DNA from 2 places in the Bacillus sp. JJ1609 genome. Region 2 is predicted to be linked to the other one. Evidence: riboswitches for the same ligand, from Rfam matches in the RefSeq annotation. Region 2 holds a riboswitch; the other holds the start of a gene.
What was found. A riboswitch is a leader RNA that binds a small molecule or an ion and turns the genes downstream of it on or off. The one in region 2 is predicted to bind S-adenosylmethionine.

Region 1 (12,234 bases), on a different contig from region 2:
CTATTTTCATTGTGGACATCCATTCATTAATAGAAATACTTCTATGTTTTACCTCAGTGTTTTTGCTTGTAATAAGTGATGCCAAGAGCAAATGCAAGCACGGTTCCCTTTACAATATCCATCGCATAATAAGGAACTGACATCATGACCAGCCCATTTTGGAGAATTCCAATCAGTACGGCGCCGATGAAGGTACCGAACGCATTGGGCTTGCCTGCTCCCAGAACGGAAAAGCCGATGAAGGCAGCCGCTACGGAGTCCATTAAATACGGAGATCCAGCACTGATTTCCGATGTCATCACGCGGGATGCGAGAACAATCCCTCCAATAGCAGCAAACAATGCTGATAAAAGGTATGCCGCTGTCTTGTAACGGTTTACCGGTATCCCTGACAGTCTCGCAGCCTCTTTATTGCCGCCAATCACATACATATAGCGACCATGCTTTGTATAGGTCAGGAATATATGGACGACGATAACAGCTACAGCCATGATGAGGATGATCCAGGGCACCTGGCCGATTTTAGCAAAAATAGCGCTGATCGTTCCTGTAGAAAAGCTGCCATCAGGCATAATCATATTTTCTGAAACGGTGGCACCCTTCGTATAGGTGAGGGCCGTTCCTTGAATGATGAACATCATCGCCAGCGTCATCAGCATATCAGGGATTTTCAGTTTGACGATCATGAATGAATTGATTGCCCCGACAATCAGTGCAGCGGCAATTGCTGACAGAATCGCAATCAGCGTATTCTGCGAAAACCAGACAAACATTGAGATCACTACTGCGTTTGATAGTGATGCCACAGAACCGACAGACAAATCAAAGCCATCAACGGTTAACGAAATCGTAATGCCAATTGCTATGATGGTCACGATCGAAATCGATCTTAATATATTGATTAAGTTATCTCCATTGATAAAAGAAGGGTTCGCAGCCGCAAAAATGGCTATTAGGACAAAAATAGTCAGGATGGTCCCATACTTATATAAGAACTGGAACAATTCGAATGTCTTTTTCGGCTGTGTGTTTTGCTGCAAAGGGAGTTTGGCGTCCATCCTATCTGCCTCCTGTTGAATAAAATAATAGTTCTTCTTCGGTTGTCTTTGCCGTTTCAAGCTCTTTGACCGGCTCACCATCATAGAGGACATAAACCCGATTCGTGATCCCGATGATTTCTGATAGCTCAGAAGAAGCATAAATAACACCTTTCCCCTGGTCAGCCAGTTTTACAATCAATTCAAAAATGTCCCTCTTCGCACCCACGTCCACACCTTTTGTGGGTTCATCAAAAATGTAAACCTCAGCATCTGCGATCAGCCATCTTCCAATCGCAACTTTTTGCTGGTTGCCCCCTGAAAGATTTTCAACCTTTGCCGACTCTGTGGGTGTCTTGATTCCTAATGCGCTAATGTATTCCAGCGCTGTGTTCTTTTCGGCGCGTCTGTCGATAAAACTTAAGAACCTCGTGAATTTTTTCAGGTTAACGGCAGTCAGGTTTGAGGTGACTGATTCAGATACAAGAACACCCTCCTTGCGTCTTTCTTCGGGTACAAGGGCAATCCCAGCCTTTACGGCGGCATGCGGACTGTTCAGCCTAAGGTTTTTTCCTCGCAGCTTCACTGTACCTGTAACATTGGGAACAGCTCCAAACAAAGCCTTGCACAATTCAGTTTTACCTGCTCCAACCAGGCCGGCGACTCCGACAATTTCTCCCGCTTTTACATGAAGCCGGGTGTTCCTGACTTTATCTCCATCGCTCAGGCCATCTGCTTCAAGAAGAATTTCTCCGGTCCCGCTTTTCAGTAGCGGAAATTGGTCCTCAAGCTTGCGTCCAAGCATGTATTCAATCACCTGGTTCGCATTCACGTCAGAGATTTTCTTTCTAACAACAAACTCTCCGTTCCGCATGACAGTCAGTTCATCGCACAGTTCAAAAATTTCCGGCATCCTGTGGGAAATAAACACAATTCCTACACCCTTTTTAACGAGATCACGGACAATCCTGAACAGTTCCGTTGTTTCTGTATGGCTTAAAGGTGCTGTCGGCTCATCCAAAATTAAAAAGGTACAGTTGCTGGAAATTGCCCTCGCAATTAGCACAAGCTGCTTCTCGGCAAGAGTCAGCTCACCGGCCAGCTTCTTCACAGGAATATGAAGATTCATGCCGGATAGGATTTCTTCCGCTTGTTTAAAAAGCAGCTTCCAATTAATCCAATGCTTGTTTTCCATGTTCTGCACAGTCTGGTTCAGCATAATGTTTTCAGCCACTGTCAGCGAAGGAATGATCGCCGTATCGACCTCCTGGTACACCGTCTGGATTCCATGCAGCTGTGCATCTCCAGGCATATGGATGTCAATATTCTCTTCATTAAGGAAAATCTCGCCCGAATAATGTCCATAAGCTCCGGATAGCACCTTCATCAAAGTAGATTTACCGGCTCCGTTTGCCCCGATTAAAGCATGGATTTTCCCTGTTTCCGTGACGAAATCCACATGGTCGAGTGCCCGAACTCCAGGAAAATCAATTGTAATGCTTTTCATCTCAAGTTTCTTACCTGCCATACCGGAACCCCCTCTTCTATTAATCTGCAAAGCAGACACTCTCTTTAGGATGAGAGTGCCTGCAGATGTAGAGATTAATTTGTTGTCAGATATATTAGTGCTTTTTGCAATTAAAATGAACCATTTAACTCTGTAATGGAATCCCAATCGGTAGTAATAAAACTTCTTAAACATAAGGCTTTATTTCTTGTAGTGATCCTTTAATTTCCTCATCCAATCTTCTTCAAATGCATCTGATTGTCCCCAGCCTTCAATGATGTCTGCAAGATTGACCATGTTGACTGCATCTTTTGACTCCTGAAGTTTTTCCTGTGAGATCAGCGCTGCTTCAAGGTCATAAGTTGGAGGTGTATCTTCCCCTGCAAGCTTTTTCGCTAGGATTCTCATATTTACTGCGCCAATTAATTTAGGATCTACTGCTGCAGTATATTTCCACGAGCTGCCTTCTCCCTGGATTTCCTGAAGATCCGCGTTGGAGACGTCGATTCCATAGATTTTGATTTCATCGCGGCCGGCTTCCTTAATCGCACGGGCAGCACCAATTGCGAATGCATCCCAAGTTGCAAAAATCGCATCGATTTCCCCTTTAGGGTGTTTGTTCAGCATCGCTGCTACCGCGTTTTGAGTTTGGACGCTTGTATCGGCAGCTGCCACTCCGAATCTCTCAACCTCTTTAATTCCAGGGTTAGACTTCAATGTTTCCTGATAAACTTTATTTCTTCTCACCATTGGCGGAAAACCGTCAACCCAAAGGTAGACAATATTCGCTTTACCATTTTGTTCTTTTACGAGCTGATCTAGAGCTAGCTTTGCAAGTGCTTCATCATCCTGAGATGTAAGGGTGACCCCATCTACCTGTGCAATGTCTGCATTCGAGTCAAATGTAACAACACTCTTTCCCTTTTCAACAAGCTTTTTGACATCATTCACCGTAGCTGCATCGTCGCCGTGTGATATGAGGAATCCATCATAATCCTGCTGAAGCGCCTGGTTGATCGCATCATGGAATTTTGCCGTATCGCCATTTGCGGTGAATACGTCCACCTTAAACCCTAACGCTTCTCCCTCCGCTTTAGCGCCAGCTAAATACTGAGCAGTATGGTCATCGCCGCCAATCTTGCGGATGACCTTGATTTTCACTTCTTCTCCTTTAGCAAAGCGATCAGGAACACCTTCAACCGGTCCGCTCGCCGTCTTTGTTTCTCCACCGCCGCAGCCTGTCAGCAAAAGCGCTGCCGAAACTGCTGTTAAAAATACCTTTTTCAAACCATTTCTTTTCATCTCTTTTTCCCCCTTTAAAAATGATTTGCTTTTTCCAACCATATAAAAAAACCTCTCCAGAAAAGAGAGGTTTCATCAGCGTAAAAGAACAGACGGATTCTTCCTCCCTTATCTTTCAAAACATAAAAATGTTTTGCAGGATTTAGCACCAATTCCGTATGGAACGGTTGCCGGGCGTCACAGGGCCAGTCCCTCTGCCACTCTTGATAAGAGAATTTCTTTATTCAGTTAACGGAGCAAATCGATAAACTTACTTTAATCTCCTATACTCATATTGTCAATATTATTTCGAAAATTAAATTTTTATTCGTTTATTTGCTATAAACCTCTTTGACTGAATAAAAAAAAGAAAGATTCCCAATCAGGAATCTTCCTTTTCCAAGTTATTCCCCTCTGCCTGCCGCTGTCATCCATTCATATTGACGAAGTTTTACTTCATACAGTGTCAATGGATCGCGATACAACTCAGGGTTTACCCTCATTTTTTCAAGCTCATTCTTGCCATATTCAATTTCTGAACGTGCCTCTTCAACGGCCTGCTCAAGAGCAATGAAAGGCTGCTTGAAGAATAGATTAACATCACGTTCAATCGATTTTTCGAAAATCTCGAATTGCTGAAGGAACTTGTTCGCAATTGAAACGGCGATTTCATAGTAATCTTCGGTTTCAAGATAGGTTTTATAACGGTTGTACAGCATGTTATTATTTTGCGGCAGCACTCCAAGAAGCTTACCAGCACTCTTTAAAAAGAACTGCTGAGGGGTCGATCTGTGCATGATATTGACCTTTTCATAATAGACACCATTCGTCATCCGGTCAGCATCGCGGCGCCAGTCATCGAGCACTCTGAAATCACATTCGAGCTTAATCCGTTCATCCCCATACATCGCATTGAAGCTTTCAGCCATTTCATTCAGGTAGGACTGGCTATGGCCGAATTCATCTTTTGAAAATTGTACCCAGCCTTCTAGAGATTCATGGAACTTAGGCAGCACCGTGTTGTCTAGATACTCCTGGATTCGTATATTCATTTCTTTATCAATCTCATCATGGAGCCTTCCAAAATCGCTGTCTTCCGTCACTAAATCAGTACAGCCGCGAAGCAGTTCCGGAATTTTCTCGATGATTTCAGCGCGGGTATCGTCCTTGATTTTGCGGAACGATTTTTGGATAGAGCGTGATTTTTCCTCTTCAATATCTCCCAGCTGATTGATGGCTCCATTCAGCTTACCAACCATTTCTTCATTCCAGCTGATGGATTCCATATGGTTATTTTCAATTTCAATTCGTTTATCAAGCAAATAAGTGATTGCCCTTCTGACAAAGAATTGCAGTTTGGAAGTTCGCTCTTCTTCGAAGTTCATAGCGTTTCGATTTGTTTTGATAAATTCAGAGAAATCCTTTAGCTGCTGCTGCTTTTCATAATTTGAAGAGAAGGCAAACATTTTAGCTTCAGGGTAATATTGGCTGATTTCAGACCATGTATTATCAAATACTTCAATCGCTTCCTGCTGGCTGTAGATGACATCCATTTTATTCAAAAGGAAGTGGATCGGCAGGTTAGGAAAGTATTCCGAAATCTTCGAAAGGATATCTCTTTCCCTGTCTGTGAATGGGTCATTCGCATTCAGGACAAACAGTAAGCTATCTGCAAAACGCAGGTAATTGAACAGCGGATGCTTGTCATAATTATTGCGGTTGACTCCTGGTGTGTCGATTAAAGTGAGTTCATGCTCACGCAGGAACGGGAACTGGGCTTTAAAATCAATAACGGTTTCGTTCTTATGCGTTTGGCGGCGTACTCCAGCCACTTCCTGAAAATCATTTACATCCGTAATTTCACGTACAACTGAATCAGTAATCTCCAAGATCTCGGTATTTTGCTGATCGTTGAAACGAATGACAGCGGCTGTTGGCGCAGTAATTAGCTCTTCGCCAATGATTGTATTTACAAAAGAAGACTTTCCATTTCCGGATATGCCTGCAACCAATAGGTTATGGACATTGGACTCGTTCAGCTCCTGCACCATCCACTTGATCCGGTTGCCGACTTCGATTTCATGCTCTTCGGCCCACTTGATGATTGTCGTGAACAGGTTCATGCTATCCTCATAGCCATCGTGGTAATCACGCGAATTCAAGATGAGCGTCTCTGCATCATGGATAGCAGCGCCACTGATCGTTGATGGGAACACTTCGTTCCAGGCAATGATCGATGATGCTGAAACCAGGCTATTAGCCTGACTCGTGATCTTCAGCCAATTAGTAAGCATATCTGGAATCAAAGGTGAAATTTCCTTGATTAGCCGATCGCCATTAATCAATTCAAAGTAGGCATCCTGGTATACAGCCGAAAGCTGATTCCAGCCATCCCTTCTGTTTCCATCCATTCCACTGAACAGATGATTGAATTCTCGCAGCCATGTCATATAGGTTGTCTGGCCCCTGTAGCTTTGCCATAGTGAAACAGCCAGCCGTTCAAAACGGCTGCGGTCTACCTGGAATAATACAGATAAAGCCGTGTTGAAATATGCAGGTTCGAATGAGCTTGTATTTCCTTGATCGACATACTGCGTCAACACATCGAACCAGCGTGGCGAACCAGTGCGCACCCCTTCATTGACAGCCAGTTCAACAGCATTATCCCAATCGTGGTGCTCTTCAAAAAAGGCACGCGCAATCTCGGTCACTCCAGGATAGTCAGGATCCAGCGCCACAGCTTGCTTAATGACAGCTACCGCTTTGTCTAAACTTCCCTGTTCTATGTAAAGGGATAATAGCTGCAAGCCGCTTTCAATTCTCAAGACAGTGCTTTCTGTCTGGATGGAAAGATACAGATCCTCCGCAGAAGGCAGCAGGCCAAGCTCAAGAAACGCGTCGCCCATGTTCTTCTTCGCCCATGGCTCCAGCTCATTCGTGATGTTTTCCCATTTAAAGATCGCTGCTTCAAAATCCTTATTATGAAAATAAACCTCACCCTGTGCAAAACGAATGTAGGACAAATCAGGCATATCATTCTTTTGTTCAGCAAGGTACAGTTCTCCAAGCACGCGGACCGGATGGACTCGTTCTTCCGATCCCATATATGTTTCAAAATACGACTTTTTGATTAGTTGCTCCTCAAATGTCATGTCCTTCCTCCGACCTTATCATAATATGAATCAATAAAAAGAGCCCTCAGACTCCTTCAGGCAATTAAAGTAATCTTCTTAACATTTCCTTTTTCCTCAAGGCACCCGTCTTCAAACCTTATCATTGTATTCTATCAAACATATTTTCATTCAAGATTTCAGTTCTCTTTCAGTTATGCTACAAGCATTACGAAAATTGTAACCTTCTTAATATATCATCCAATAAAATACCATTTAACACTTTAAAGCGCTGGGGGTCTGACCCCCAGTGCATTAATGCGGTGATTTGTTGAGGGTCTGACCCCCAATCAATTAATGCGGTGATGCGGTGGTTTGTTGGGTTCCTTCTATATCTTTCGAACTATATCGGGGTTTTCTGGGGTAGGAATGAAGTTTGTCACACCGCTGATAGGGCAATATCATTATAATTGGTTTATATGATCGTTATGAAAGGGTGAATGTGATGCTCATATTGAAGGTTATGGGTGCTCCTATTGAACATATACAATCAGAACATATTAAGAAGATCGGCGGCAATTATTCTGTTTATCGAGGTAATAAATCCCTGGCTACCATCAAGGGCACTGAAAGTGAAGTCGAATTCCAGATTGACCCGTATCTTGACTTGGATGAATTTCAGTTTTTAAGAGACATTTTTCTTGAGCTTAGCTTTGGAAATGAGGCGGCGATCGACGAAAGGGGCTGCCAGCTGGGGTATCTTGAAAATGGTGAAAAAGCGTACTTGATAAAAAACTGGGAAGAGTGGAAAGCATTCTTGATGAAAGCAAAGCTTAAGACTCTTGAAGGGCAGAATGTCCAAGCTTTGAATAATGTTGGCGAGGAACTCGGATCTGGACTTCTCGCTGAATACGACATCTCGATAAATCCTTTCCGCATCACCAGCTGCACATTGATCACTCTGTTCGGCGAACGGATATTTGAAGGGGAAAATATAAGGATTGTGCCGACGAATCAGTTTAGCTAAATCTTGCTCATCTGCGTGAACATAAATAACGCCATAATAAAAAGCAGCTGGGATTCCCGCTGCTTTTCATTTACTTCTTATACTCTGCTTTTTTCCAAAAAAAGAATGCTCCCGTAGCTAATAAGGTAGAAACCAGCGCCACAGCTACAGCGATGTAGACACGCTCATCTTCATGCCCGTAATATCCCTCGATTGCATTTGAAAGGGAAACGACATTGAAAGCAAGGAACAGGAAAATCGAAATGAATGCTGCCCTTCTTTTATTCATGTCTTAATTCCCTCCCAACTGCAAATACCTTGCCATCCTTAATTTCAAGAAGGATTTTTGGCAATTCTCGCTGCGGCGGCCCTGCCATTGGCTGCCCGCTATCCACATTGAAATAACCTTTGTGGCATGGGCACAGCAGTACATTCTCCTTATGCTCGTAAAAGACTGGACACTGCAGATGTGTACACTTATTGTTATAAGCCACAAATTTATCATCAGGTGTTCGGACTAAAATCGCTGGCTCATTTTTCGTAGGATAGTTAAAGTTCCTTGACTCACCAATCGCTAAATCTTCAATGTCGGTGATCTCCACTCTTTTTACCTCACCATTTTCATCGCGCAAAAACGTGAAGATGCCAAATGGTGTCGTTGCAAGACCGATTGCAACAGTTGCACCAAAGGAGGCTTTCAAGAATGCCCTTCTATTCAAATGGACATCATCTTTCCTGTTCAGGTTTTCAATCAGCTTAATCATATCCTTGTCATCTTCATGATTAGACTGTTTCTTTTTATCATCATTCATGACCAAATCCTCCTGCTCATAGAGTTCATTGCACGATTAAAATTTCGCGTCGATTCTTTCTGCCAGGTTAAGATATTCCTTAAATAAAAGACTATTTTCCTCAGCAATGGCTGGCGTTTCACTGTTTTCATCGGCTTCCTGGATTGGCAGCTGAACCAGCAATTCCGTACCTAGCTGTGCAGCAAGCTCTTCACCGCCGCCTTTTCCAAAAATGAAATACTTCTGTTCGCTATCCTCTGGCTTAAAGTAGGACATGTTTTCAACAACGCCAATCACTTCATGCTTGCTCTTGATTGCCATTGCTCCTGCTCGTTCTGCAACAAAAGATGCAGCCTTATGAGGAGTCGTCACAACAATTTCCTTGCTCTGCGGAATCATCAAGTGCATATCAAGCGCCACATCGCCAGTGCCAGGAGGCATATCCAGAATGAAGTAATCCATTTCTCCCCAAAGGACATCTTCGGTAAAATGCTGAATCATCTTGCCGAGCATGGGCCCGCGCCAGACAATCGGCTCGTTATCCCTCACAAGGAAGCCCATAGACATGACCTTTATTCCGTTCGCTTCAACCGGGATGATTTTTCCGTTGAATGTTTTTGGCTTTGAATCTATATTAAGGATTTTCGGTACACTGAATCCGTATATATCAAGATCGATTATGGCAACTGACTTGCCTAGTTTTTGTAGCGCAAGGGCAAGGTTTACTGATAAAGATGACTTGCCTACACCGCCTTTTCCGCTAGTCACTGCCAGTACATTTCCTTTTAACATGTGAAGCACCTCTTTTTTTGAAGGTCAGGTTACTATTCCCTACCTTATATGAGTTTTATTGAAACCCAACTGGAAAAAATCATGTAGAATTTCCAGTTCGCCAATATAATAGTATTTTCGCCAATAAAGTTGTGAACTTCGCCAATAAAATCTTTTTTCCGCCAATAAACCTGTGAACTACGCCAATATAATCAGCTTTTCGCCAATAAAATTATTTTCTCTCCAATAACAAGATATCGTCAGATAAAATCAATCTAAATTTAGAAAAACGGAGCCGGCCCTAATGAACTTAGCGCTCTCTTTCGGCCGGCTCTTATTAAAATTATGATTGTGAATCCGTATAAACTCCGAAGAATTCAGGAACGTAATCCCATTTGTTCCCCTCTTGAGGCTTTTTGCCTTCTACAAGGTTCATCTGTGTACGTTTTCTGCGAAGTTGCTGCATTTCGTCGAAATCGATGAAGCGAATCGCGTCACTTGGGCAGACAGATGCACACATTGGCGCGATATCATGGCGTGTTCTGTCATAGCACATATCGCATTTGTACATTTTGTTCTTCTCAAAATCGAACTTTGGAATCCCGAACGGGCAACCAAATGTACAGTTGCGGCATCCAATACACTTTTCTTCCATCGCTGAAAGGACTACACCTTCATCCGTGATTTGGATGGCATTCGCCGGGCAGACACGCGCACATGCTGGGTCTTTACATTGCATACACAGCATTGGGAAAGTCTGGCGCGATTCTGTAAAATCAACATACTCAACATAGTTCCGTTCCTTCGCATCATGGTCCCCGCACTCACGGCAGGCTGCCTGGCAGGCACGGCATCCGATACAGCGTTCAAATTCGAGATACATTATTTTGTTCATTATAGCCGTCCTCCTATTTATTTAGCTTTTCGAGCTTAACAGCACAAACTTTAAATTCAGGCATCCTTGAGATTGGGTCCAATGCCGGGCTGGTCAGTTGGTTGACTGCGAGTTTTTTGCCCCAATGATATGGCACAAACATTGTATCCTTGCGAATCGCTTTTGTTATTTTAACCGGTGCGACCATATCGCCGCGCGGTGTTGTAAGCTTGACTCTTTCTCCATTTTCAATCTGGTAAGCGCTTGCCAATTCTGGATGCATCTCAACGAATGGCTCAGGACATTGTTCTTTCAAAAAGTCGACGCGTCTTGTCTGGTTCCCGGAAAGGTAATGGAATACGACCCGGCCGGTTGTCAGCCATAGCGGGTAGTCCTTTGACTGCACTTCCGCAGGTCCTCTGTAGTCACAAACCGCCAGATTCGCTTTGCCATCTTCAGTTGCGAACCTTTCTTTGAACATAGAAGGTGTTCCCTGGTGATCCAAAGCAGGTGCTGGCCAGAAGACGCCGTCTTGCTCATCTATTTTTTCGTATGTGACACCATAGTAATCAGCCTTGCCGCCCTTCGATGCGAGGCGAAGCTCATCAAAAATTTCTCTTGGCTCATTATATTGGAAGTGCTGGCCTTTACCCAGGCGTTCAGCAATCAGGCTCATGATCTCCCAATCCGGCTTTGATTCACCTATCGGCTCAACCACTTTACGGATATGGATGATTCGGCCTTCCGTATTTGTAGTCGTTCCTTCGTCCTCAGCCCATGTTGTCGCTGGAAGGACAACATCTGCAAGTTCAGCTGTTTCAGAAAGGAAGAAATCATTTACCACTAAGAAATCAAGGTTTTCCAGTTGTTCTTGAACGTAATTGATATTAGGCGATGACACAACCGGGTTTGAACAGATGACATGCAAGCCGCGAATTGTCTTAGCTTCCATTAGATGGAACATTTCATAAGCCGAAACCCCTGGCTGCGGCATTTCCTCTGGTTTGATGCCCCATACTCCAGAAATATACTCAACGGCCTTCGGATCTGTAAGCTTACGGTATCCCGGAAGTAAATCTGCCTTTTGTCCATGCTCACGTCCGCCCTGGCCATTTCCTTGTCCTGTAAAAGTAGCAACACCTGAAGCGAACTTGCCAATTTGTCCTCTTAAAAGGGCCATCGATGTGTAAAGACTTACGTTATCAACGCCGGCTGTCTGCTGTTCTGCACCGCGTGCGAACATAACCACAGAGCGAGGTGATTTTCCGAAAATGTGTGCAGCCTTTATGATTTTCTCAACAGCTACACCTGTAATTCTGGATGTATACTCAGGCGTGAATTTAGCAGTCATTTCCTTCAATTCTTCAAAATTGTTGCAGCGTTCCTGCACGTACTCATGATCGACATAATCATGTTTGATCAAGAGGTGCATGATACCGTTAGCCAATGCTGAATCTGTTCCCGGAAGAAGGTCAAGGTGTACGTCAGCCACTCTTGCTGTAGCTGTTTCACGCGGATCGGCAACAATGAACTTCGCGCCTTTGTCCTTTGCTTTCCAGAACCATTGGATACTTGTTGGGTGACATTCTGCCGTGTTAGAGCCAGCCATGAAGAAGCAGTCACTATGCTCGAGCTCAGTCCAAGGAAGTGATGATCCCCGGTCAATTCCAAGCGTCTTATTGAATCCGCCTGCTGCGGAACTCATGCAATAGCGGCCGTTATAATCGATATAACGAGTTCCCAGCCCAACACGAGCGTACTTGCCGACAAGGTAGCATTTTTCGTTTGTCATGGATACGCCGCCATACACCGCAAGAGCATCTTTTCCGTATGTTCCCTGGATTTCTTTGTACTTTC
Region 2 (12,234 bases):
AGATTGAATAAACTTCATCCTAAAGTAGATACACCGATAGTTTAAATTACCTTGAAAAACCACTATACAAAAAAGAAATAGCAAAGCTTTTAGAGATTGGAGAATAACAAGAATGAAAAATAAATGGCTTCCTTATGTATTCGTTATAATAGCTGTTTTAATAGCTGTTTCACATGACTGGTTTCAGACAGCTGAAGAAGGAAAAACTAGGGGGGGATCAACCACTTTTGCAAAGGCTCCTGACGTGCAGCTTCTAATTGCTGGAGAACCTGTTGAGTACAAAGCAGGTATTTATGATTGGATTGATCAAGGGACTGGTAGTATTATCGACCAAAACGAACCGCCAATAATGTTCCGTGATATACAGTCGCTTACAGTCAAGCCTTTCAGTACACTTGACATTTCTTTTTCTGAGGAACCAGCTCGTGCTGAAATAGCAGTATTTCAGGCCAATTATGATTTAGAACAAGGAATGTCTGAATTCAACAGTCTGATGAATAACCAATACACCTTTAATAATATTCCCGGTAAACAGACAGTCATTATACGTGCAAGCTTTGGAAATCAAGAATTTCATTATACATTTCCCTTAATAATAGAAAAAACGATTTCTTATCAGCATCAGCTTGCTGAGGAAAAAGGCAAATTAGCAGTATTAGAGATCCACGATGATAGCCAGCAGCAGGATAATTGGTCCCTTGAAAAGGTGAAAAACCGCTATATTCACAAAGCTCAATCAAGGACAGCAAGAAGTGTAGAGGATGCTCAAGCGATGTTCCCTGAATTGGAGATTACTACCCTTCCATATTATGCAGTATTTAATCATGAAAAAGTACTTTACCAGGTGAACGACCCTGATGAATTTGTTAAGTTGTTAAGAGTTGTCATTCCATAAGAAAAGCGCAAGCGCCTTGGTCAGCCCCGACAAGCGCTGGAGCTGGCCAATTCTTGAAGTGAATTTTATACTAACTTATCACATTAAAATAGGATGGCGAGTTTCGCCATCCTAGTTATTTATTAAACCTTTTGCAGCTGTTTCTCCAAGAATTCTTTAACGGTTGCAGCAGCTTTTTCTGGCATTTGCATCCACACGTAAGCATGCAAAGATTGATCTAAAAGCGTTATTTCGAATGACTCCAGAAAACCGGAAAAGTAGTGGAGATTCTGCTTTATCTTTGAATTGCTCCAATCAGCTTCGCTTGGCATAAATAAGACAGGACAGAAGATTTGCTTGTAATATTTCTCGAACATCATGTCCCAATAGCTATCCATATATTCATTCCTGACATAATTTTTATAGAAATGGACAAAACGGCCATCACTTGTTTCTTCCATACAGCTCTCTATAAAAATATGAAAATAATCATTCCAAAGCCCTTGTTTTTCCAATGGATTCTTATAATGATGTACAAATTCTTCTCTGTTTGGAAAGACAATTTCCTTCCTTTCTGTCAGTTGACTTCGCAGCCTCTCCTTTTCTTGCTTAATTTCAAAATCATTACCATCCATCAAACCATATTCTCCAAATTCATTTGTTAAAGCTCCCTCACATACAAGCGATTCTATTAATTGTGGATGTGTGGCAGCAAGGCTTAAGCCGACTTCTGCACCCATTGAACTGCCGACGACATGACACCGAGTAACTTTAAATTCCATTAATAAAAGATGAAGGTCCCCTGCCAAATCATCAATATGGTAGCCTGAAACTGGTCTATCTGATTTCCCATGCCCCCGCAAATCAGGGATTATCAGATTAAAGTCTTCTTGAAGGTGTGGTACAACTCCATTCCAAATAGCAGATGTTCCCCCGCTGAAATGAAGTAATAGCAAGTAGGGTTTTTCATTGGTTACTTCTGTATAACTAACATTCAAGGAGATTGAATTCTTCAATTTAATTTTTTTCTCCAACACGGTATTTTCCTCCAGCAAGCATAAAAATTTTTTAATATTCCGAAATCAGTTTTTAATAATAAAATACCACAGCCTTTAGCTGTGGTATACAAATGATTGTTTTATTATCACTTTTTTTAGCAATAATTAGAATAATCATTTCACGAATCCGTCGAAGAAAGATAAAATTTTATAAGGGGCATATAGAAGACATGGCATGATTTTAAACCATTCTTGATTCTCGTCATTGGACCCTAGCGCCCCTTCCTGATGAAGTAAAAGAGCAGAGCAATCATTAGTACTGCAAGGAAGCCCCAGCCTCTAAGTCCTTTTTCTTCAGATTCAGATCCTTCTGATGTTTGCACTGATTTGCCTTTGCCTTCTTTTTCATCACCTTTCTCTTCAGTCTTTTTAGCTTCTTTTTCAGATTGCTCCGGATTCTTCATCGTTTGATCGTCAGGCTGATCATACTGATTCTCTTCTTTCCGCGGTTTAGATGAAGCATACAGACCTTTGTGATTTGACTTGGCGTAATCCATGGCCGCCCATATGCGATTTTCATATTTGTAGTTTCCATAGTCGTAGAAATCCTCGACCAATCCAGCCTTTGTAATTTCTTCCTGGTGAAGCTTGTCCCCTACCCATACCCAAGCCAGCAGACGACCGTACTTATCAAACAAATTACGGCCATCAGTTTCAAGTGTGATTTTGCCTTGCTTCAAAAATGAACATGTAAACTCAGCAGCCTCTGGTCCAAACGGTTCTAATGAGGTTGTACTCTCAGGTGAGTCGATATACAAAAAACGAGTTTTATATTCTTTTCCGTTAACGTTAAATACTGCTGTATCCCCATCAATACAATCCACTAGTTTAGCAGCATATGTTTTTCCGAGCTGGGGTATTCCTTTCGATGGTGAGGCTGTGGAATTGCTGGCATTCTGTTCAGAGTTATGTACTGTATTCCCTGCTTTTGGAAAAATATATCCATCAAGTTCTACTTTACTTTCATTTAAATCTTGGGCACAAGCATTACTGTTGTACTGCTTGATTAACTTGATTAAGTCCTCCATATTTGATGCACTTTTAGCGATCTTGGTTGGCTCATGGAGCAGATAGACACAATCCGCACTGCGAAAATGCCCACCAAGCTCATCAAGCCCGCCATTATGGGCTGATGCCATTCCAGGCAAAAACAAATATGCTAGGATGATGAATGTCGCAAATATATAATATTTTATCCTTTTCATTGATGATCCTCCCTTTTTCCTTTACTACTATATCAAATCATTTTAAGTAATTGTATCCTGCAACAATGCCTGTTTTTTTCCATGGTCATAAGTGTGCTATAAAAAAGGAATTTGAATGGAAAGGCTTGTAAAAAAAAAAAATTTTACTTGTTATCTTTTTCACCATCCCTGACTACAGTTTTAAAACTTATCAATTTCCTTTAAAAGTCAGCAATCATAGCTAATAAACGGGATTCGATTTAGCAGATTTCAATACACTATTCCTGACCAAAAAATTTCCCAACCTATCGATTCGACAAAATTAGAGATATTAGTTGAAATGTTCTGATAATTAAAGTATAAATATGTTACTCTACTAATTTTTATTAGTTAGAGTCTATCATCATACATTTTTAGGAGGAATTTATTTGAAGAAGAATGTCGTAGCACTAAGTCTTTCAGCAAGCCTAGCACTAAGTGGTTTGGTAAGTGCAACCGGTTTTGCAGCTGCATCACCAGATTCTCAATCAAACAAATACACGAAAAGCCAGGGTTCACCGGAATTCGTTGCCGGTAAACTGACAAATCCTTCAGCAAAGGCTGCCAAAGATGTAGTGCTTGATTATCTCAAGAACTCCAAGGGAAAATATAACCTAGGATCTGCAGATAGTTTCATTGTAAAATCACAGGAAGCTGACAAGCTGGGCGGAGATGTGGTTCGCCTGCAGCAAGTATATAATGGCGTGACAGTATGGGGAGCAACACAGGTTGCCAAAGTTGACGGAAATGGCGTACTTCAAGTATTCAGTGGGACTTTAAGCAAAGAGCTAAGCAGCAAGCTTGTTAAAAAAGCAAACAAAAAGTCTGAGCAGCAGGCAGTTGAATTGGCTGTAGATGATTTAGGCTTCCAGCCGGTTTATGAGCAAGATCCAACTGCTGAATTAGTAGTCTACCCTACTGCTGATCAAGCTGTTTATGCATATCATGTAACACTAAATTTCTTAAGCCCTGAACCAGGAAACTATCAATATTTTATCAATGCTGAGACAGGTGAAATCATCAATAAATATAATGCAATCGACACTGCCGGCAAAACGGATCCTTCTTTGACAGGCTCGAACACAGTCGGTTCTGGAGTCGGAGTTCTAGGTGATACTAAAACGTTGAATACTTTACTTTCTAATGGTGCTTATTATCTACAGGACAACACTCGCGGTTCAGGTGTATTAACGTATGACGCAAAAAATCGTCAAACAACTCCTGGCTCTTTATGGATGGATGCGGATAACAATCTTAATGTGAAATATGATGGTGCTGCCGTTGATGCCCACTTCTACGCAGGCAAAACATATGATTATTATAAAAATGTGTTTAACCGCAATTCCTATGACAATAAAGGAGCAGCTTTGAAATCTTCTGTACACTACAGCAGAAATTATAATAATGCTTTCTGGAATGGCGCTCAAATGGTTTATGGTGATGGAGACGGAACCACTTTCGTCCCACTTTCAGGCGGTCTTGATGTTGTAGCACACGAATTGACACATGCTGTAACAGATTTCAGTTCCGATCTTGTTTACCAGTATGAATCTGGCGCTTTAAATGAAGCGATTTCTGATATCTTTGGCACAATACTTGAATTCCATACCAATAACAATCCGGATTTTGAAATTGGCGAGGATATCTACACACCTAATACAGCTGGAGATGCTCTTCGTTCAATGAGCGACCCAACTAAATATGGTGATCCTGACCACTATTCCAAGCGTTATACTGGTACATCCGATAATGGCGGCGTTCATACAAACAGCGGAATCATCAACAAGGCTGCTTACCTTCTAAGTCAAGGCGGAACACATTATGGTGTGACAGTACAGGGAGTTGGCACTGATAAACTGGGAGCAATCTTCTATCGTGCTAACACAGTATACTTCACATCTTCAACAAACTTCAGCCAGGCAAGAGCTGGACTTGTACAGGCTGCCACAGATCTTTATGGTGCTTCATCTGCAGAAGTAACTTCTGTTAACAAAGCATTTGACGCAGTTGGTGTAAATTAATAGAGTTTCATTTTTAGAGACTGACTTAAGAAGTTTAGGAACTTCTTGAGTCAGTTTTTTCATTTTACTAGATTATAGGTTTGATTGCAGACATCTTCTGGCGGTAATTTCTCTTTTTGGCAACCCCTTTTTATTCTGGATCACTATCTTCACATCAAAAGCCTTTATTGGTTACCTGTTTATCCCCTACCGTGCTTTTTTGGGCGCCAATGGACTTCATTGGTGACCTGTTTTTATCCTATTAGCATTTTTAGGCCCCAATCGCTTTTATTAGTTACTTGTCAACGATATGAGTAGTTATTTTCGAACGACAATTAATTATTTTTTAATCATAATTCCAGTCTTAGCGGTTCCGCTTCTCTCTTAATTGATTATTAAAAAACCTAAACGGTTAATACACTCAATCACTTTAGCGCTTTAATTAACTGTTGACAGCAGTTATAAAAGGTTGTAATATTTAGAGAAATTTAATAATTCTATAATTTCTTATCCAGAGAAGCAGAGGGTCCTGGCCCTATGAAGCTTCAGCAACCATCAACTTTTTGTTGAAAAGGTGCTAATTCCAGCAAGTTTTTTAAAACTTGGCAGATAAGGAGAATGACTCGTAATTATCAAAGTCTTCTTCTTATAGAAGGCTTTTTTATTTTATCTAAAAGACTAAAAACATCAGGAGTGAGTTTATTGGTAAAAATCGAAACGAAATTAGCACAGCTTGGCAACAGGAGTGAAACTGCGACTGGTGCAGTCAATCCCCCTATTTATTTAACGACAGCCTACCGTCATGAAGGAATCGGTCAGTCGAGCGGATATGACTATGTCCGCACAGGAAACCCTACCCGGGAAATTCTTGAAAAAGCAATTGCAGACCTTGAAGAAGGTGACCGCGGGTTTGCCTGCAGCTCAGGCATGGCTGCTATCTGGACGATCCTTTCCCTATTTCAGAATGGTGATGAGTGGGTCGTATCGAAGGATTTATATGGCGGAACCTATCGACTTCTGGAGCAAGGCTTCAAAAAATGGGGATTAAATTGTACATATGCCGATATGGCTGATTTGGATGAAGTCGCCTCAGCAATCACTCCGAAAACGAAGGCTCTTTTTGTAGAGACACCGACAAATCCTCTGATGGAGCAGGCAGACATCGAGGCAATCGCAGACATCGCAAAGACGAATGGGCTGTTGTTGATTGTCGACAATACGTTTTATACTCCCCTGCTGCAAAAACCGATCACCCTTGGAGCAGATATCGTTATCCATAGTGCCACTAAGTATCTTGGGGGTCACAATGATGTATTGGCGGGATTGATTGTTGCCAAAGGAAAGTCATTGTGTGATTCTCTATTCCTTCATCACAATGGAGGCGGCGCTGTGCTTAGTCCCTTTGATTCATGGCTTCTTATTCGGGGGATGAAGACCTTGTCATTAAGGATGGAGCGTCATGAACGAAACGCAATTCATCTGGTGGATTATTTAAAGGAACATGATGCCGTCACAGATGTCCTTTATCCTGGCAGGGGCGGGATGATTTCTTTCAGGGTGAAATCCTCTTCGATGGTGAATCCGTTTTTACAAAGCTTGTCCACCATCACCTTTGCAGAAAGTCTTGGGGGTGTTGAGAGCTTTATCACCTACCCTGCTACACAGACCCACGCAGACATTCCTGCTGAAATTCGTGAAAAAATCGGAGTTTGCGATCGTCTGCTTCGCTTCTCGGTGGGTATTGAGAATGCTGAAGATTTACTGGCTGATTTAGAAAATGCTTTTAAAAGAGCTGAACAGGAGGCAAAAGTATGAGCGACTGTTACACCTTTGATACAAGACTCCTTCATAATAAGCATAAAGTAGACCCAGCTACCGGAGGAGTCAGCGTTCCAATCCAGCATGCCTCCACCTTTCACCAGCATTCTGTAGACCATTTTGGGAAGTACGATTACAGCAGGAGTCTAAATCCCACCAGGGAAGCACTTGAAGAGATCATTGCTGAACTCGAAGGCGGGACTCGAGGTTTTGCCTTCTCTTCTGGTATGGCAGCCATATCGACGGCTTTTCTCCTCTTTTCCCAGGGGGACCATATTGTAGTGACGGAGGATGTTTATGGCGGAAGCTACCGGATGGTGACACAGGTACTCAACCGTTTTGGCATTGAACATACATTTGTTGATATGACAGATCTTGATGCAGTAGAAAAAGCGGTCAAGCCCAATACGAAATTACTATATGTAGAAACACCATCGAATCCTTTGCTTAAGGTTACTGACATTCAAGCGATTAGCAAAATTGCAAAGAAGCATGGAGTTTATACATTTGTCGACAATACCTTCATGACTCCCTATTTACAAAGACCACTGGAGCTTGGAGCGGATCTTGTCCTCCACAGCGCAACGAAATTCTTGTCAGGACACAGTGATACCGTTGCCGGTCTAGCTGTTGTTAAAAATAATGATCTCGGAAATAAGCTTTATTCCCTGCAAAACTCGTTTGGTGCAATCCTGGGAGTACAGGATGCCTGGCTGGTAATGAGAGGCATTAAAACATTATCAGTGAGGATGAACCAGTCACAGGACAGTGCGGTTAAGATTGCTCATTTCCTTAAAAATGAACCTTCTATTAAAAACGTGTATTATCCTGGTCTATCTGAGCATCCTCAGTATAACGTACAACGCCATCAGGCTGATGGTCCAGGTGCAGTGCTCTCTTTTGAGCTTGAGAATGTGGAGCAATTAAAGAGATTCATAGAAAATCTAAAGCTGCCAGTGTTTGCGGTCAGTCTTGGAGCAGTCGAATCGATCATCTCCTACCCTGCAAAAATGTCTCATGCAGCCATGCCGGAGGATGAACGAAAAAAACGCGGAATCAGTGACGGCCTGCTGCGGCTATCGGTTGGACTTGAAAATGCGGATGATCTGATCAAGGACTTCGAGCAGGCATTAATATGTGTTACCAAAGAAACACCACACAAGGAGGCAGTAAAATGAGCTTCCTGAAACGGTTAGAAAATGAAATTTTAATAGCGGATGGAGCAATTGGCACCCTTCTCTATTCTTACGGTGCAGGAACCTGTATTGAAGAATTGAATATTTCTCATCCCGAGGATATAGTTCGTATCCATAAGGCGTACATGGATGCAGGTGCAAATTTAATCCAGACAAATACGTACGCAGCAAATTATATAAAACTTGAAAGATATGGCCTCGAGGATCAAGTTAAAGAAATCAACTGTGCGGCTGTCAAGCTTGCCCGCAAGGCAGCGGACAAAAAAGCGTATGTTTTGGGCACGATTGGCGGGAACCGGGGAATAAGACCTTCTGCCATTCCAATTGAGGAAATCAAAAGAAGCTTCAGAGAGCAGCTTTATTGTCTGCTTCTCGAGGGCGTCGACGGGATCCTGCTTGAAACCTTTTATGATATGGAAGAAATCGAAACGGTGCTCGCGATTGCCCGCAAAGAAACAGACCTTCCGATCATCGCCCAGGTTTCACTTCAGGAAATAGGCATCATGCAGGACCAGACTCCTCTTCAGGATGTATTTAATTGTTTAGAAACACTAGGCGCAGACATTGTTGGCCTGAACTGCAGGCTCGGCCCTCATCATATGATTGCCAGCCTGGAGCAGGTAGAGCTGCCAAAAAAGGCATACCTTTCTGCTTATCCTAATGCCGGCCTGCCAGCCTATACTGATGGCCAATTCCACTATGAGGGGAACCCTGATTATTTCCGAAAGTCAGCCCATAGCTTCCGCGAGCAAGGTGTTCGCCTAATTGGGGGCTGCTGCGGTACAACCCCTGAACATATCAGGGCTATTTCAGAGGAATTAAGAGGTTTGAAGCCACTTGCAGATAAGAGAGTAGTAGTAAAAAAAACAGCCAGGGTTGAAGTTAAATCAGCTGATATAATAAGAGCCACTCCCCCACTTCATCAAATAGTGAAGGAACGGCCCTCTGTGATCGTCGAGCTTGATTCACCACGCAAACTGGATACAACAAGATTTTTCGAAGGAGCCAGGGCTTTAAAAGAAACAGGCATAGATGCCTTGACGCTCGCAGATAATTCGCTGGCTTCTCCAAGAATTTCGAATTCAGCCATTGGCCACATGGTTAAGGAAAATATCGGCTTGCGTCCGCTTGTGCATTTGACCTGCCGGGATCGTAATATTATTGGACTTCAATCCCATCTGATGGGACTGCATACACTCGGTTTGCATGACGTGCTTGCCATCACAGGCGATCCTGCACGTGTTGGTGACTTTCCGGGTGCCTCATCAGTATTTGATTTATCCTCCTTTGAGCTGATTGAGATGATTAAACAGTTTAATTCTGGGCTCTCTTATTCAGGTAAGGATCTTGGACAAAAAGGAGCTTTTTCGGTCGGGGCTGCGTTTAATCCAAATGTCCGCTCATTGGAAAAAGCTGTACTAAGAATGGAGAAAAAAATCCATTGTGGTGCAGATTACTTCATTACTCAACCGATCTACTCTGAAAAATTGCTTTTGGAAACCTACGAAGCAACGAAGCATCTGGATGTCCCAATTTATATTGGCCTAATGCCGCTGACGAGCAGCAGGAATGCTGAATTCCTTCACAACGAAGTGCCAGGCATAAAAATTTCACAGGAAATCCTTGATACTATGGCGAAATTTAATAATGAGCCTCTCCAGTCCAAAAAGGAAGGCATTGCGATTACAAAAGGTCTGATTGAGGCTGCAGCAGAACTTTTTAACGGAATCTACTTAATCACCCCTTTTATGAACTATGAGATGAGCGTTGAATTATCACAATACGCCAACGAATACAGCAGCCTTCTACTGAGGAGGAAACAGAATGTCAACTACGTTAACTGAACAGCTGAAGAAAAAAATCCTGATCATGGACGGCGCGATGGGCACGATGCTCCAGCAGGCAAATCTCACTCCTGAAGATTTTGGCGGCGAAGAATTTGATGGATGTAATGAAATCCTTAACCTTACTGCCCCGAAAGTAATCGAGAACATTCATCGGGAATACTACGAAGCCGGTGCCGATATTGTTGAGACCAATACATTCGGAGCCACAAGTCTAGTCCTTGATGAATATGGATTAGGTGACAAAGCTTATGAAATCAACAAGGCTTCCGCACTTCTCGCACGGAAAGCAGCTGATGAGGTATCCTCGCCTTCGAGACCAAGATTCGTTGCTGGATCTATGGGCCCAACAACGAAAACACTAAGTGTTACAGGTGGGTCATCATTTGCTGAGATGTCCAGCTCTTACGAAGAACAGGCACTAGGTCTGATTGATGGCAATGTAGATTTACTGCTGTTAGAAACAAGCCAGGACCTGCTAAATGTAAAAGCTGCATATTCAGGTATTCAGAGAGCATTCAAACAAAGAGGAAAAGAATTGCCCATCATGATTTCTGCAACAATTGAACCGATGGGTACAACGCTTGCCGGCCAATCAATTGAGGCTTTTTATATATCGGTACAGCATATGAATCCAATTGCAATCGGATTAAATTGCGCAACCGGACCTGAATTCATGCAGGAACACCTTCGTTCCCTTTCTGCCCTTTCTTCTTCAGCGGTCAGCTGCTACCCGAATGCAGGCCTGCCTGATGAAGAAGGACAATATCATGAGACACCGGAAACGCTCGCACATAAGCTATCTGATTTTGCCGGAGAAGGATGGATTAATATTGTCGGCGGCTGCTGCGGCACAACCCCTGCTCATATAAAAGCGATTGCGGAAAAAATGCAGGAACGGCAGCCACGCCAAACAGGGGCGAATCCTAATCATATGGTCTCTGGTATCGAGCCATTCATTTACGACGACCCAACCTTAAGGCCCATCATGGTCGGTGAACGAACAAATGTAATTGGTTCACGGAAATTTAAGCGCCTTATATCAGAAGGGAAAATCGAAGAAGCAGCGGAAGTCGCCAGAGCACAGGTCAAGAATGGTGCGCATGTCATCGATATTTGCCTTGCAGATCCTGACAGAGATGAGCTTCAGGATATGGAGGATTTTATCCAGGAAGTGGTTAAAAAGGTAAAAGTCCCGCTGGTCATTGATTCGACTGATGACAATGTAATCGAAAAAGCCCTTACCTATTCACAAGGAAAAGCGATCATTAATTCTATTAATCTAGAAGACGGTGAGGAGCGCTTTGAATCAGTAGCGCGCCTGATTCATCAATACGGTGCAGCGGTCGTAGTTGGAACGATTGATGAAATAGGCATGGGTGTCACAGCTGAAAGAAAGCTGGAGATCGCAAAGCGTTCTTACGATTTACTAGTGAATAAATATAAAGTTCCACCCCAAGATTTAATATTTGATCCACTTGTTTTCCCCGTAGGAACCGGGGATGAGCAGTATATTGGGTCTGCCAAAGCAACAGTTGATGGAATCAGGATGATCAAAGAAGCTTTGCCTGAAACTCAAACCATTCTGGGAATAAGCAATGTTTCCTTCGGCCTCCCTCCTGTTGGCCGGGAAGTATTAAATTCTGTGTTTCTATACCGCTGCACCCAGGCCGGCCTAGATTATGCCATAGTAAATACAGAAAAGCTCGAACGCTTCGCTTCGATCAGCCCTGAAGAAGTTAAAATGGCAGAGGAGTTATTATTCAACACGACAGATCAATCCCTGGCTGAGTTTACAGATTTCTATCGGGATAAAAAGAAGGAATCAAAAAGCACGCTTCCCGATATGACACTTGAAGAGAGACTAGCTTACTATATTATTGAAGGAACAAAAGAAGGCCTGGTTCCAGACTTGGATGCCGCGCTCTCCGCCTACCCTGCCCCACTTGCTATCATTAATGGACCATTAATGGATGGGATGAAGGAAGTCGGCAGGCTGTTCAATGACAATCAATTGATCGTAGCTGAGGTACTGCAGAGTGCGGAAGTCATGAAGGCTGCCGTCTCCCATCTGGAACCGTATATGGAAAAGAATGAATCTGCTTCCACAAAAGGCAAGGTGCTTTTGGCCACAGTTAAAGGCGATGTGCATGATATTGGCAAGAACCTGGTTGATATTATCCTCAGCAATAATGGCTACGAGGTTGTTGACCTTGGGATC

Region 1: linked by a shared signal. The riboswitch ahead of V7654_RS19675 (sugar ABC transporter substrate-binding protein) and the one ahead of V7654_RS11850 (methionine biosynthesis PLP-dependent protein) in region 2 are both predicted to bind S-adenosylmethionine.

What each region holds. Positions count from the first base shown of each region.
Region 1 is NZ_JBALSS010000028.1:18,209-30,442, forward strand. It holds gene V7654_RS19665 (ABC transporter permease) at 54-1,058, opposite strand; gene V7654_RS19670 (sugar ABC transporter ATP-binding protein) at 1,060-2,565, opposite strand; gene V7654_RS19675 (sugar ABC transporter substrate-binding protein) at 2,746-3,846, opposite strand; SAM riboswitch class I at 3,952-4,059, opposite strand; gene V7654_RS19680 (dynamin family protein) at 4,230-6,977, opposite strand; gene V7654_RS19685 (hypothetical protein) at 7,441-7,962, shown strand; gene V7654_RS19690 (hypothetical protein) at 8,033-8,230, opposite strand; gene V7654_RS19695 (ubiquinol-cytochrome c reductase iron-sulfur subunit) at 8,223-8,753, opposite strand; gene V7654_RS19700 (Mrp/NBP35 family ATP-binding protein) at 8,790-9,524, opposite strand; gene V7654_RS19705 (4Fe-4S dicluster domain-containing protein) at 9,847-10,398, opposite strand; gene fdhF (formate dehydrogenase subunit alpha) at 10,412-12,234, opposite strand, start outside.
Region 2 is NZ_JBALSS010000013.1:54,331-66,564, reverse strand. It holds gene V7654_RS11870 (hypothetical protein) at 113-895, shown strand; gene V7654_RS11865 (alpha/beta fold hydrolase) at 1,018-1,911, opposite strand; gene V7654_RS11860 (thermonuclease family protein) at 2,145-3,137, opposite strand; gene V7654_RS11855 (M4 family metallopeptidase) at 3,545-5,176, shown strand; SAM riboswitch class I at 5,660-5,771, shown strand; gene V7654_RS11850 (methionine biosynthesis PLP-dependent protein) at 5,858-6,970, shown strand; gene metC (cystathionine beta-lyase) at 6,967-8,151, shown strand; gene V7654_RS11840 (bifunctional homocysteine S-methyltransferase/methylenetetrahydrofolate reductase) at 8,148-10,013, shown strand; gene metH (methionine synthase) at 9,994-12,234, shown strand, end outside.